Regions from separate parts of the Agarivorans litoreus genome, predicted to be linked through region 2. Evidence: predicted binding sites of a transcription regulator. Region 2 holds the regulator's gene; each other region holds the start of a gene.
What was found. Region 2 encodes FNR, which switches genes on or off when oxygen is low (the NO sensors DNR and NnrR bind a similar motif). Its sites were predicted from a motif close to TTGATCTAGATCAA; they were not measured.
Positions count from the first base shown of each region.

Region 1: a site for FNR is predicted at 1,946-1,959, ahead of K5L93_RS10010 (GbsR/MarR family transcriptional regulator). Genes of this name have one in related genera too.
Region 3: a site for FNR is predicted at 1,773-1,786, ahead of adhE (bifunctional acetaldehyde-CoA/alcohol dehydrogenase). Genes of this name have one in related genera too.
Region 4: a site for FNR is predicted at 1,448-1,461, ahead of gltA (citrate synthase). Genes of this name have one in related genera too.

Region 1 is NZ_BLPI01000001.1:2,157,721-2,161,133, forward strand. It holds gene yidC (membrane protein insertase YidC) at 1-302, shown strand, start outside; gene mnmE (tRNA uridine-5-carboxymethylaminomethyl(34) synthesis GTPase MnmE) at 393-1,757, shown strand; gene K5L93_RS10010 (GbsR/MarR family transcriptional regulator) at 2,013-2,573, shown strand; gene K5L93_RS10015 (cytochrome ubiquinol oxidase subunit I) at 2,604-3,413, shown strand, end outside.
Region 2 is NZ_BLPI01000001.1:4,314,941-4,318,353, reverse strand. It holds gene K5L93_RS19920 (heavy metal translocating P-type ATPase) at 1-1,073, shown strand, start outside; gene ccoS (cbb3-type cytochrome oxidase assembly protein CcoS) at 1,070-1,243, shown strand; gene K5L93_RS19910 (sulfite exporter TauE/SafE family protein) at 1,227-1,892, shown strand; gene fnr (fumarate/nitrate reduction transcriptional regulator Fnr) at 1,961-2,707, shown strand; gene uspE (universal stress protein UspE) at 2,843-3,413, shown strand, end outside.
Region 3 is NZ_BLPI01000001.1:3,560,696-3,564,108, forward strand. It holds gene adhE (bifunctional acetaldehyde-CoA/alcohol dehydrogenase) at 1-1,627, opposite strand, end outside; gene K5L93_RS16445 (ABC transporter substrate-binding protein) at 2,196-3,413, shown strand, end outside.
Region 4 is NZ_BLPI01000001.1:298,667-302,079, reverse strand. It holds gene K5L93_RS01395 (DUF2947 domain-containing protein) at 1-38, shown strand, start outside; gene gltA (citrate synthase) at 110-1,381, opposite strand; gene sdhC (succinate dehydrogenase cytochrome b556 subunit) at 1,753-2,160, shown strand; gene sdhD (succinate dehydrogenase, hydrophobic membrane anchor protein) at 2,154-2,495, shown strand; gene sdhA (succinate dehydrogenase flavoprotein subunit) at 2,501-3,413, shown strand, end outside.

The DNA.
Region 1 (3,413 bases), 2.2 Mb from region 2:
TAGAGTTACGTCATGCACCATTCTTTGGTTGGATTACCGACCTATCGGTACAAGACCCATTCTACATTCTGCCTATTTTGATGGGTGTGAGTATGTTCTTCATTCAGAAGATGTCTCCAACCACTGTAGCCGACCCAATGCAGGCTAAAATTATGCAGTTTATGCCAGTAATCTTTACTGTATTCTTCTTATGGTTCCCAGCAGGTCTAGTACTTTACTGGTTGATGAGTAACGTGGTAACGCTGATTCAGCAAACCATCATCTACCGTAACCTTGAGAAAAAAGGATTGCATAAACGCTAAGCACAAAGTTTAGCAACAATGCTAAAATGCCATTCAGTGAAGGCTGAATGGCATTTTTATTTTCAGCAGAAATGAGCAAAGAGAGTGAGCATGAATTCAACTGATACTATTGTGGCGCAAGCTACCGCCCCAGGTCGTGGTGGTGTAGGCATAATTAGAGTATCTGGCCCTTTAGCCCAGCAAGTAGCCGAAACGCTATTAGGCAAGTGCCCTGCTCCTCGCTATGCCGATTACTTACCGTTTAAAAGCCTTAGCGGAGACACGCTTGACCAAGGTATTGCACTGTACTTTAAAGGGCCAAATTCCTTTACCGGTGAAGATGTACTAGAACTACAAGGTCACGGCGGGCCGGTAGTAATAGACATGCTAATTCGCGAAATTTGCCAATTAGATGGTTTACGCATGGCTCGCCCAGGTGAGTTTAGTGAGCGCGCATTTCTAAACGATAAGCTCGATTTAGCCCAAGCAGAAGCCATTGCCGACCTAATTGAAGCCACCAGCGAACAAGCAGCCAAAAGTGCCTTACATTCGCTGCAGGGTGAGTTTTCAAACAAGATCCATAGCTTAGTTGAAAGTGTTACTCGCCTGCGTATTTACGTTGAAGCCGCAATTGATTTTCCCGAAGAAGAAATCGACTTTTTAAGCGACGGTAAAGTACAAGCCGATTTATACGCCATTATCGAAGAATTAGGCTTAGTACAAAGCCAAGCTCGCCAAGGTTCATTACTACGAGAAGGCATGCGAGTAGTTATCGCTGGCCGTCCTAACGCCGGTAAATCAAGCCTACTTAACGCCCTAGCAGGTAAACAAGCCGCCATTGTTACCGACATAGCCGGAACGACTCGTGACGTATTACGCGAGCATATTCATATTGACGGTATGCCACTACACATCATCGATACCGCTGGTTTACGTGATGACGCAGACGTTGTAGAGCAAATAGGTATAGAGCGCGCTTGGGAAGAAATCAATAATGCTGATCGGGTATTGTTTATGGTGGACGGCACCACCACCGAGGAACTCGACCCACAAAAAATTTGGCCTGAATTTGTGGCAAAACTACCCACCAATATTGGCATGACAGTAGTACGCAACAAAGCCGATGTTACCGGCGAAAGCTTAGACGTAGTAATGGATCACGGACATCCTGTTTATAAGATTTCAGCTAAAACCGAGCTAGGCCTAGCAGAGCTAAAAGACCATCTAAAACAATGCATGGGTTTTCAAGGCAATATGGAAGGTGGTTTTATGGCACGTCGTCGCCACCTTAACGCCATCGAACTTGCCGCAGGCCATTTAGACAACGGCAAAACCCAACTAGAAGTTTATCAAGCAGGTGAACTGTTGGCCGAAGAACTGCGCTTGGTACAACAACACTTAAGCGAAATTACCGGTGAGTTCAGCTCCGACGATTTACTCAGCCGCATTTTCACCAGTTTCTGTATCGGAAAATAGCTTAATAAGTAAGTATTCACTATTAGCAAAATCCCCTTAAAACAAAGATAAACACCAACGAAACCTGATAAACAGCAAGTAAACATAAAGCCATTGTCAGGTTTTTGATTAACAAACAAACCCACTTTCAAACTAAGCTAAATCTTCTTCACGGTTTCATCAAACACCGTTATTCATCACTAAAAATATTGACTTAAATCAATTTTCAATTAAAGTTTCACTGTTTTCTGAAAGTTCAATAAAAGGATTTGTCACGTGCAATTATCAGAGAAGAGCCAAGCTTTTGTTCTTCATTTTGGCGAAATGGGCAGCCGTTGGGGTTTTAACCGAACGGTTGGCCAAATATTGGCTTTGTTAGTGATTAATCAAGAGCCTTTGCACGCTGAGCAAATTATGCAACAGCTGGGTATTAGTCGCGGCAACGTAAGTATGGGTTTAAAAGAATTACAGTCTTGGCGTTTAGTAAAGCTAAGCCACCAAGCAGGTCAGCGTCGCGAGTTTTTTACCGCAGCGGGCTCTATCTGGGATATGGCGAGAACCGTATTTGAAGAACGCAGTAAGCGTGAAGTAGACCCAACCCTTTCTCTATTGCGCTCAAATCTATTAGAAGAACCAGAAAACGAAGCAGATCAGTATACCCAACAAAAAATGGAAGAGATCCACGATCTCTTAGAGTTAATCACTCAATGGTCGTACGCACTCAATACGATGAACCCAGACAAACTACAGAGTTTAATGAAGATGGGCTCAGGTATTAGCAGAATTTTAGAACTAAAAGACAAAATCGTTGGTAACAAGGGATCTGCCGCCAGCTAATGAGATTATCAACCTTAACGAGGCTTAACCATGCTTGATGCCCTAATGCTCTCAAGGATACAGTTTGCTGCCAATATCAGCTTTCACATCCTGTTTCCCACCATCACCATTGCGATGTGTTGGTTCCTAGTATTTTTTAAAGTTCGCCACGATATGACCGGTAACCCGGTATGGATGCGCGCCTATCGCTTTTGGGTAAAGGTGTTTGCACTTTCCTTTGCGATTGGTGTTGTAAGCGGCATTACCATGTCATTCCAGTTTGGTACTAACTGGCCAGGCTTTATGGAAACCGTGGGTAATATTGCTGGTCCTCTGCTCGGTTACGAGGTGCTTACCGCCTTTTTCTTAGAAGCCACCTTCTTGGGCATTATGCTGTTTGGCATTAAACGCGTACCAAACAAAGTACATACCCTAGCAACCATATTGGTAGCAATTGGTACCAGTTTGTCGGCATTTTGGATTTTAGCGCTAGACTCATGGATGCAAACCCCAACGGGTTTTGAAATGCGCGATGGTGTTGCTTATCCAACCGATTGGTTTGCAATTGTATTTAACCCATCATTTCCTTATCGCTTAATCCACATGTTGTTAGCGTCAGGCCTAACTGCATCGTTTTTTATCGCCGGTATTTCAGCCTATCGAATTTTAAAAGGCGACGTTAAAAAAGCGCCGCGTCTTACCTTAAAAGTAAGCCTAATAGTGGCAGCGATACTAGCGCCAACTCAGGCTTTAGTGGGTGATTTTCATGGCTTAAATACTCTTGAACATCAACCTGCAAAAATTGCTGCCATTGAAGGTATCTGGGAAACCGAGAAAGGCGCTCCATTACTGTTATTTGCA
Region 2 (3,413 bases):
TTGCTGCACTAACCTACACCTACTGGCATTTTCATTCACCTGAAAATGCTTTCTGGATCACCTTGGCGGTTTTGGTTGCGACTTGTCCCTGCGCCTTATCTTTAGCAACCCCGGCAGCACTAACTGCAGCTACACACAAACTATCAAAAACGGGCTTATTGGTTAAACGGGGACACGTGTTAGAAAGTTTGGCCAAAGTTACGCATGTAGTATCTGATAAAACAGGCACACTTACCGAGGGTAAGTTACAGATAAAACACGTAATTTGCCTTGGTGATTTTAATGAAATAACAACTCTTAATCTGATTGGAGCTTTAGAAGCACAAAGCTCCCATCCAATTGCCAATGCCTTCAGCGAATACCAAGGCTACGCTGCAACTAATATTGAGCACCATACTGGCTTAGGCTTAAGTGGAGAAGTCGACGGTAAAAAGCTGAAACTCGGTAAAGCTTCCTTTTGTGATCAAACTGCTGAGCCAATAGCCGGAATGCTCGAATTGGTGTTAATGGTCGAAGATAAATTGGCTGCTAGAGTTTATCTTTCAGATACCATCAAAAAAGACGCGGTTAGTTTTTCACAGGGTTTAAAGGCTCGAGGTATTTCACTGTCGATGTTAACTGGGGATGACTCCGCCCAAGTGGAATATGTTGCAAAACAGTTACATATAACCGACATCGCTAGCGGGGCTTTACCACAACAAAAACTCGAAGTAGTTAAAACTAAAACGCAAAACTCCCCTCACCTATTAATGCTTGGTGACGGAGTAAACGATGGTCCAGTTTTGGCCGCCGCACCGCTATCAGTTGCTATGGGCTTGGGCACCGACATTGCAAAATCGAGTGCTGACGCTGTATTGTTGGGTAGCAAGCTTTCCACTTTGCTCTCCGCCATGGATCTTGCCAAAAAGACTAAAAAGATTATTGCTCAAAATCTGGCATGGGCCTTAGGGTATAATGCTTTAATTTTACCCTTAGCAGTGGCCGGAATAGTTACTCCTTATATGGCCGCTATTGGGATGTCATTATCATCCTTGGCGGTTCTCACTAATTCCTTAAGGTTAAACAAGCAATGAGTATTATTTTTGTCTTGATCCCCATCGCCCTGATCTTTGTATGTGTAGGAATTGGTATATTTTTCTGGGCAGTTAAAAGCGAGCAATTTGAAGATTTAGACCGCCAAGGTATTAACATTTTGTTTGATGATAAGAACAAAACCAAACAAGACAATGATTCTACAGACTGATTTTGTAGCAGCCTTTATCACCGGCCTTCTTGGCGCTACCCACTGTATTGCAATGTGTGGCGGAATCGCATGCATACTAGGTTCTCGTGCCAATAACTCTTCCAATAAGCTTTTAGTAAGTATTGGTTTTAACCTAGGTCGGATCCTAAGCTACTCTATTGCCGGTGCTATTGTTGCTGGTTCCATCCAAGCAATTAGCCAGGTTCATCAATCGCTTTATATGCTAGTAGTTTTACAGTGGTTCGCTGCAATAATGCTCATTTTACTCGGCATACACCTTACTCGATGGTGGTCAATTCTCACGCCAGTGGAACTACTTGGCAAAGGCTTATGGTCAAAGGTTCAACCCAAGGCAAGCAAGATGTTGGCACTGCAGCACCCAGCAGCCAGTTTACCATTAGGCATGTTATGGGGTTGGCTACCCTGTGGTTTGGTTTATTCAACTTTGGTATTAAGTGCTAGCCAAGCAAATTGGCTAAACGGAGCGGGTGTAATGTTTAGTTTTGGTTTAGGTACGTTTAGCGTGATGCTGTTGGCTGTATTACTGGGCCAGCAACTAACCAAACTAATGACAAATCGCATATTACAAGTTTGTTCAGGACTGAGTGTTTTGAGTTTAGGGATCTACCAAGTTGTTACATTGTTGTAGCAATAGATCTAGAAAATTTATTACATAAAGAGTAGAATTGCCTCGAACTCCTATAGCATAGTTTGAGTATGAGCATTAACCCAAAAGCTAGTCAAAGAATCCAAACTGGTGGTTGTGAAATTCACTGCCAAGATTGCAGTATTGCCCAGTTATGTATCCCTTTCTCTCTTAATGAGACAGAGCTAGATCGCTTAGATAGTATTATCGAGCGTAAAAAGCCTATACAGAAAGGCGAAGAAATATTTGCCGCTGGCGATAAGCTAAAAAGCTTATACGCTATCCGCTCAGGTACAATTAAGTCCTACACAATCACCGAACAAGGTGATGAGCAAATTACCGGCTTCCACTTGGCTGGTGATTTAGTTGGCTTCGACGCCATTAATAGCCAAGAGCATCCTAGTTTTGCCCAAGCTCTTGAAACATCCATGGTATGTGAAATTCCTTTCGACACCATGGATGAACTGTCTGCCACAATGCCTAAGTTACGCCGTCAAATGATGCGCTTAATGAGTAATGAGATTGTTGCAGACCAAGAAATGATTTTGCTACTAAGCAAAAAGAATGCTGAAGAACGTTTAGCTGCCTTTATTTATGGTTTATCACAACGCTTTTCGGAGCGAGGATTCTCTCCAAGAGAATTTCGTCTAACCATGACTCGTGGAGATATCGGAAACTATCTGGGACTAACTGTAGAAACCATTTCCCGTTTACTTGGTCGTTTCCAAAAAGCCGACATGATCGCAGTAAAAGGTAAATACATTTCAATCACTGATCGTGATGCACTGCGCCAACTAGCCGGTACTAAGCAAAGCTAACTACCTAATAACACTGACCTGATTTACATCAATCTATCAAAAAAAATCTAGGTCAGTGTTAACTATATCTAATTTATTCCTACCAATTTAAGCTAAAGTTAAGTAGCTATTCCAGAAGATTCTAGGAGCTGCTTTATGATTAAGTATCGTAATATTTTAGTGGTCATCGACCCTCTACATGACACCCAGGCGGCCTTGTCTCGCGCGGTGTTTCTTGCCCAAAAAGAAGACAAAGCAAAAATAAAAGCTCTACTTACTATTTACGACTTTTCTTACGAAATGACTTCGATGCTTTCTGGCGAAGAACGTGAAGCAATGCGCTCGGGTGTAATAGAAGAACGTAATGTTTGGTTGAGTGAAATAATTGCCGAAACAGACACCGCTGGGATAGAAATCGAAACCAAAGTTGTATGGAATAATCGCTTATATGAAAGCGTGATTGAAGAAGTTTTGGATTTTGGTCATGACCTAGTGGTAAAAGCGACTCACCCTCATCCAACATTACAATCGATTATTTTTACTCCTAACGATTGGCATATTTTGCGCAAATGTCCCACACCAGTATTAATGGTAAAAGACCATGATTGGCCCACTAACGGTAAAATTGTTGCCGCTATTCACGCTGGCGCAGAGGATGAAGAGCACCATAAGCTAAATGTGAAAATTGCCGATGAAGCAAAAGACCTGAGCAAATTACTAGAAGCTA
Region 3 (3,413 bases), 750 kb from region 2:
CACCAACAGCAAGAATTACGTCTGGCTGGTAGTTATGACAAGCTTCTGCGCCTTTCTTAACGATAGACAGAGTAGGATCAGCTTCTACGTCGTGGAATACTTCCACTTCCATGCCTTTGTCTTTTAGGATGGCGCGTAGGTCGTCGATGTAACCGTTGTTGAACAAGAAGTTATCGGTAACAACCATCGCACGTTTCTTGCCATCAAGGTCGTCCATAGCGATTGGTAATGAACCACGACGGAAGTAGATTGACTTAGGTAGTTTATGCCACAACATGTTCTCAGCTCGCTTCGCAACAATTTTCTTATTGATAAGGTGTTTTGGACCCACGTTTTCAGAAATCGCGTTACCACCCCAAGAACCACAACCTAGCGTTAGAGAAGGTGCTAGTTCGAAGTTGTATAGGTCACCAATACCACCGTGTGAAGAAGGCGTATTAATAAGAATACGTGCAGTCTTCATTTTGTCGCCAAAGTAAGCGATACGGTCAGCGTTTGCGTCTTGGTCTGTGTAAAGCACAGACGTGTGACCAACACCACCGATGTCTAATACGATACCAGCTTGGCGAACAGCGTCTTCAAAGTCTTTCGCTTTGTAAACACCTAGGGTTGGAGATAGTTTCTCGTGTGAGAACTCGTCATCGTAAGATGCTTCTAGGCCTTCACCAATTAAGATCTTAGTGGCTTTTGGTACAGTAACACCAGCTAGCTCAGCGATTTTGTATGCTGGTTGACCAACGATTTTAGCGTTAAGCGCGCCGTTAATCATAAGTACTTTACGTACTTTATCAGCGTCTGCTTTGCTTAGTACTGCTGCGCCGTATTTAGCGAAACGAGCAATTACTTCGTCGTACTTAGATTCAACAATGATAGCTGCTTGCTCAGAAGCACAGATAACACCGTTATCAAAAGTCTTAGACATAAGAATAGAAGAAACAGCACGTTTAACGTCGGCAGTTTCGTCAATTACTACTGGCGTGTTACCCGCACCAACACCAATTGCAGGCTTACCTGAAGAGTAAGCAGCTTTAACCATACCCGGACCACCAGTAGCAAGAATTAGCGCGATGTCGTCGTGCTTCATTAGTGCGTTAGATAGTTCTACAGAAGGAGTATCAATCCAGCCAATAATGTCTTTTGGCGCACCAGCAGCGATAGCTGCATCAAGTACTAGTTTAGCCGCAAAGTTAGTGGCGTTTTTAGCACGTGGGTGTGGAGAGAAGATACAACCGTTACGCGTTTTAAGGCTGATTAGTGCTTTAAAGATAGCGGTAGAAGTTGGGTTAGTGGTTGGTACGATGGCACAAACAATACCTACTGGCTCAGCGATAGTAATAGTACCGCCTTCGTCGTTACGTTCGATAACGCCACAAGTTAAAGTATCTTTGTATTTGTTGTAGATGAACTCAGAAGCGAAGTGGTTTTTGATCACTTTGTCTTCCATTATGCCCATGCCAGACTCTTCAGCCGCCATACGAGCTAGTTCAATACGTGCTGTAGAAGCAGCGAGTGACGCAGCGCGGAAAATCTTGTCCACTTGTTCTTGGCTGTAAGATGCAAATTCAGCTTGCGCTGCCTTTACTCGAGCAACCATTGCGTTTAACTCATCAATATTACCTACAGGCATCCTGTTCTCCTCATTTAAACTAAAACTAATTAGTAAACCAACACTGATTGTTCAAACCGCCTCAGTATAGACCGTAAATCACCGTTCTAGTGGTTTAGTAATTAACTTTCACCAGCGATTATAGGTAGCCCTTTAGTGGTACAACTTGATCCAGATCATGTGTTGCTAAGTTACAAATGTAAAAAAATCACGAAATATTTTCGGCTAATTTTACGGAATCAATCAGTATTCAGGCAAAAAGTGTAAATTTTTTACCATTTTTGCTACTCCGATCAAATTTGTGCTTTCCAGTTAACTTGTCTAGGTTAACGTTAAGTTTTGATGTAATTTTTAGATGCTAGCTTAACCTAGTGAATTCACAATAAAAACCTAATAATTCTTGAGAATAATCAGGAACAGCTACTCACAAAAGGCAACTTATTATTTGTTGTTTTTGTGATTCGAGTGTAGCATCTGGCGTTGATATGCATTTTGTTAGAATATTGTACTGATTTAATATTCATGTAAAGTGAATGGAAATATCACAAAGGCTTAGTTTATGCCCAATTGTGTCAATATGGAGATGAAAATGAAAACTGCTAAAACTTTAGCTGCTAGCCTAGTTAGTGCTGCGATCCTGAGTTCTTTCACCACTGCTTCTTTTGCTGCTGATGTTCCAGCTGGCGTTAAACTAGCCCCAGTACAGGAGTTGGTGCGTGGTAATGGCACCGAGCCTGCTTCCCTAGACCCTCACAAAACCGAAGGCGTGCCAGAATCTAACGTGATTCGTGAGCTACTTGAAGGTTTAGTTAATCAAGATGGCGACGGAAACTTAGTGCCTGGTGTAGCAGAATCTTGGGAAACTGAAGACAACCTTACCTTCGTATTTCACCTTCGCAAGGATGCTAAATGGTCAAATGGCGATGCGTTAACCGCTCACGACTTTGAATATAGTTTCAAACGTGCGGTTGATCCAAAAACAGCAGCACCATACTCATGGTATCTAGAAATGACCACCATGGTAAATGCTGCAGACATTATCAATGGTAAGAAAGATGCCTCTGAATTAGCCGTTAAAGCGCTTGATGACTACACCTTAGAAATTAAACTAGAGCAAGCGCTGCCATACTTTGTTGCGATGACTTCGCACACTACGTTGAAGCCAGTGCACAAAGCTACTGTTGAAAAGTTCGGTGATAAGTGGACGTTACCAGCTAACTTTGTGGGTAACGGTGCTTACAAAGTATCTGAATGGGTAGTGAATGAAAAAATCGTTATGGAGCGTAACGAAAACTACTGGGATAACGACAAAACTGTTATCAACAAAGTGACTTACCTGCCGATTGAAAACCAAGTTACTGATATGAACCGCTTCCTAGCGGGCGAAATTGACATGACTTACGAAATGGCTAACGAGCACTTTAAGCGCATGCAAAAAGAGCAGCCAGATTCGTTAAAAGTAACGCCTTACTTATGTTCTTACTACTACGGCTTTAACAACAAAAAAGCACCATTTGATGATGTTCGCGTACGTAAAGCCTTGTCTTACGCTATTGACCGTGACGCAGTAGCTAAGTTTATCGTCGGTAAAGGTGAGCTACCAGCTTACAACTTTGCACACCAAAAAGTGGCTGGCCTACAAGTAGATACGCCAGATTACGCTACTTGGTCGCAAAAAGAGCGTAATGCAAAAGCTGCTGAGCTGCTAGCCGAAGTAGGTTACGGAAAAGACAAGCCACTAGAGTTTACCTTGTTGTACAACACCAGTGAAAACCACAAGAAAATCGCTATTGCAGTAGCTTCTATG
Region 4 (3,413 bases), 4.0 Mb from region 2:
CCAATGGTAGTTATCAATTTGGCAATAAGCCTGCTTAGCAGATAGCTTAAAAATTAATAAAAAACCGAAGCAAGTGCTTCGGTTTTTTTATGGCGCTAAGTAAGGCGATTTACTTGAACGGACGGTGCGGTTCGCCGGTGTATAATTGACGTGGACGACCGATACGTTGGGTCTCTTCTTCCATCATTTCTTTCCAGTGAGCTATCCAGCCAACTGTACGAGATAGAGCAAAGATTACAGTAAACATGCTTACTGGAATACCAATTGCCTTAAGAACAATACCTGAGTAGAAATCTACATTCGGGAATAGTTTTTTCTCTTTGAAATAAGGGTCAGAAAGCGCGATGCGTTCTAATTCCATTGCTACGTCTAGTAGTGGGTCATCGATGTTTAATTCGTTGAGCACTTCATGACAGCTTTCACGCATTACTGTAGCGCGAGGGTCGTAGTTTTTGTAAACGCGGTGACCAAAGCCCATTAAGCGGAATGGGTCGTTTTTGTCTTTAGCGCGTTCAATAAATTCTGGAATACGATCTACTGAGCCAATTTCTTCTAACATTGTTAGGCATGCTTCGTTGGCACCACCATGAGCAGGCCCCCACAAACATGCAATACCAGCAGCAATACATGCAAATGGGTTAGCACCAGAAGAACCCGCTAAACGTACTGTTGAGGTAGAGGCATTTTGTTCGTGGTCAGCATGCAATGTAAAGATACGGTCCATTGCACGTTCAACAACAGGGCTAACCTTATATTCTTCAGTAGGTACTGAGAACATCATATTTAAGAAGTTTGCTGCATAGCTTAAATCGTTGCGAGGGTATACAAACGGTTGGCCTGCAGAATACTTGTAGCTCATTGCGGCTAAAGTAGGCATCTTAGAAATTAAGCGATAAGCCGCAATTTCACGGTGACGCTCATTGGTAATATCCATCGAGTCGTGGTAGAACGCAGACAATGCGCCTACCACACCTACCATGATGGCCATAGGGTGCGAGTCACGACGGAAGCCTTGGAAAAAATGGATTAGTTGTTCGTGCACCATTGTATGGCGAGTTACAGTGGTTTTGAAGTTCTCATATTGTTCAACGTTTGGTCGCTCGCCGAACAAAAGAATGTAACAAACTTCAAGGTAATCAGCATGTTTTGCTAGGTCCTCGATTGAGTAACCCCGGTGTAACAATATACCTTGCTCACCATCGATATAAGTGATTTTTGATTCACATGAAGCTGTCGCTAAGAAACCTGGGTCAAAAGTGAAATACCCTTTTTTACCTAGTGTACGAACATCAATTACGTCATGTCCTGCTGTACCAGACATAATCGGCATCTCGTACGCCTCTTGGCCTGGCAGCGTTAGGGTGGCTTTATTGTCAGCCATAGCATGTCTCCCTTGCTTGTTCTAATTGTATTGTTTTTTGGATACAAAGCGCAGCACATTCTCACCTAGAACAAGGTCAAATGTCAATTGGCGTTGGTTGTGAAATATAGTGACTTATAGCGTTTATGTTAAATTTTCGAATTAAGTTGGCTGTTTCGTTGCGCTAAATTAGCTAAATGAAGGAAATGTTAATTGTATTTGTATAATGTGGGCGTTATACTTTGCCCGAAGTATGGCGCTAGTCCGAGCATTTTTTGCGCAATATAAATGTTAGTTTTTATACTTTAGTCTTAATTTAGGCCTTAAGTTCACAAAATTAACATTATCGCAACTCGCTGCTCTGTCCAGAGCCTCACTTTATAACCATAATAATACTCAAGGACCTGAGTGGGCAGAGAATCGTGAAAATAAAACAAAGACCAGTAAACCTCGACCTACAAACCATCAGATTTCCCATTACCGCAATTGCGTCCATCTTGCATCGTGTTTCCGGTGTGATTACTTTCTTCGCCTTGGCTATTTTGTTAGGCCTACTTGCTGAATCCCTTCAATCAGCAGAAGGTTTTGCGAATGTGCAATCCATAATGGATAACTTCTTCGTGAAGTTAATCATCTGGGCAAGTCTTAGCGCGTTGATGTATCACATTGTTGGTGGAATACGCCACTTGATCATGGACATGGGCTATTGGGAAGAGCTAGATAGTGCATCATCTAGCGCTAGAATCTCGTTCATTATCACTGCTGTACTGGCGGTACTAATGGGAGTAATCGTATGGTAACTAATGCTGCAACTTTTGGCCGTAGCGGCGTACATGACTTTTTGCTCATTCGCGCAACCGCCATTATTTTAACCCTGTATACAATCTACTTACTTGGCTTCTTCGCATTTAACGATGTGACATATCAGTCTTGGAGTGGATTTTTTGCTTGGCTTCCAACCAAAGTATTCACCTTACTTGCACTTTTATCGATGCTGATCCATGCCTGGATTGGTTTATGGCAAGTGTTAACTGACTATGTGAAGTGCACGGCATTGCGTGTTGGTTTACAGTTTTCTTTAACAGTTCTGGCGCTAATCTACGTAGCGACCGGGCTGTTTGTTATTTGGGGGTAAGTCGAGTGGCAATTTCTATTCGAGAGTTTGACGCCGTTGTTATCGGTGCTGGCGGCGCGGGAATGCGTGCTGCTTTACAGATTTCTGAAGAGGGCAAATCTTGCGCTCTAATTTCAAAAGTATTTCCGACCCGTTCTCACACTGTATCTGCTCAGGGTGGTATTACGGTTGCGTTAGGTAATTCACACAAAGATAATTGGCAGTGGCACATGTACGATACCGTTAAAGGGTCAGACTACATTGGTGACCAAGATGCCATTGAATACATGTGTAATGTAGGTCCTGAAGTTATTATCGAACTTGAAAAAATGGGTCTACCATTTTCTCGTTTTGATAACGGCTCAATCTATCAACGCCCTTTTGGTGGACAGTCTAAAGAGTTTGGTGGTGAGCAAGCTGCTCGTACCGCCGCTGCTGCAGACCGTACCGGCCATGCATTGCTACATACGCTGTATCAGCAAAACGTTAAAAAGAAGACCACTATATTCTCTGAGTGGTATGCCTTAGATTTAGTAAAAAATGCTGATGGTGATGTTGTAGGGTGTACTGCAATGGACATCGACAGTGGCGAAGTGGTTTACTTTAAAGCTAAAGCAACCGTATTAGCTACTGGTGGAGCAGGGCGTATTTTTGCTTCAACCACCAACGCACACATTAATACCGGTGATGGCGTGGGCATGGCGTTGCGTGCTGGCGTACCAATCCAAGATATGGAAATGTGGCAGTTCCACCCAACCGGTATTGCTGGTGCCGGCGTACTAGTGACCGAAGGCTGTCGTGGCGAAGGTGGTTACTTATTAAATAAGGACGGCGAGCGCTTTATGGAGCGCTATGCTCCAAATGCTAAAGACTTGGCAGGCCGTGATGTTGTTGCGCGCTCAATGATGACTGAAATTCGCGAAGGCCGTGGATGTGATG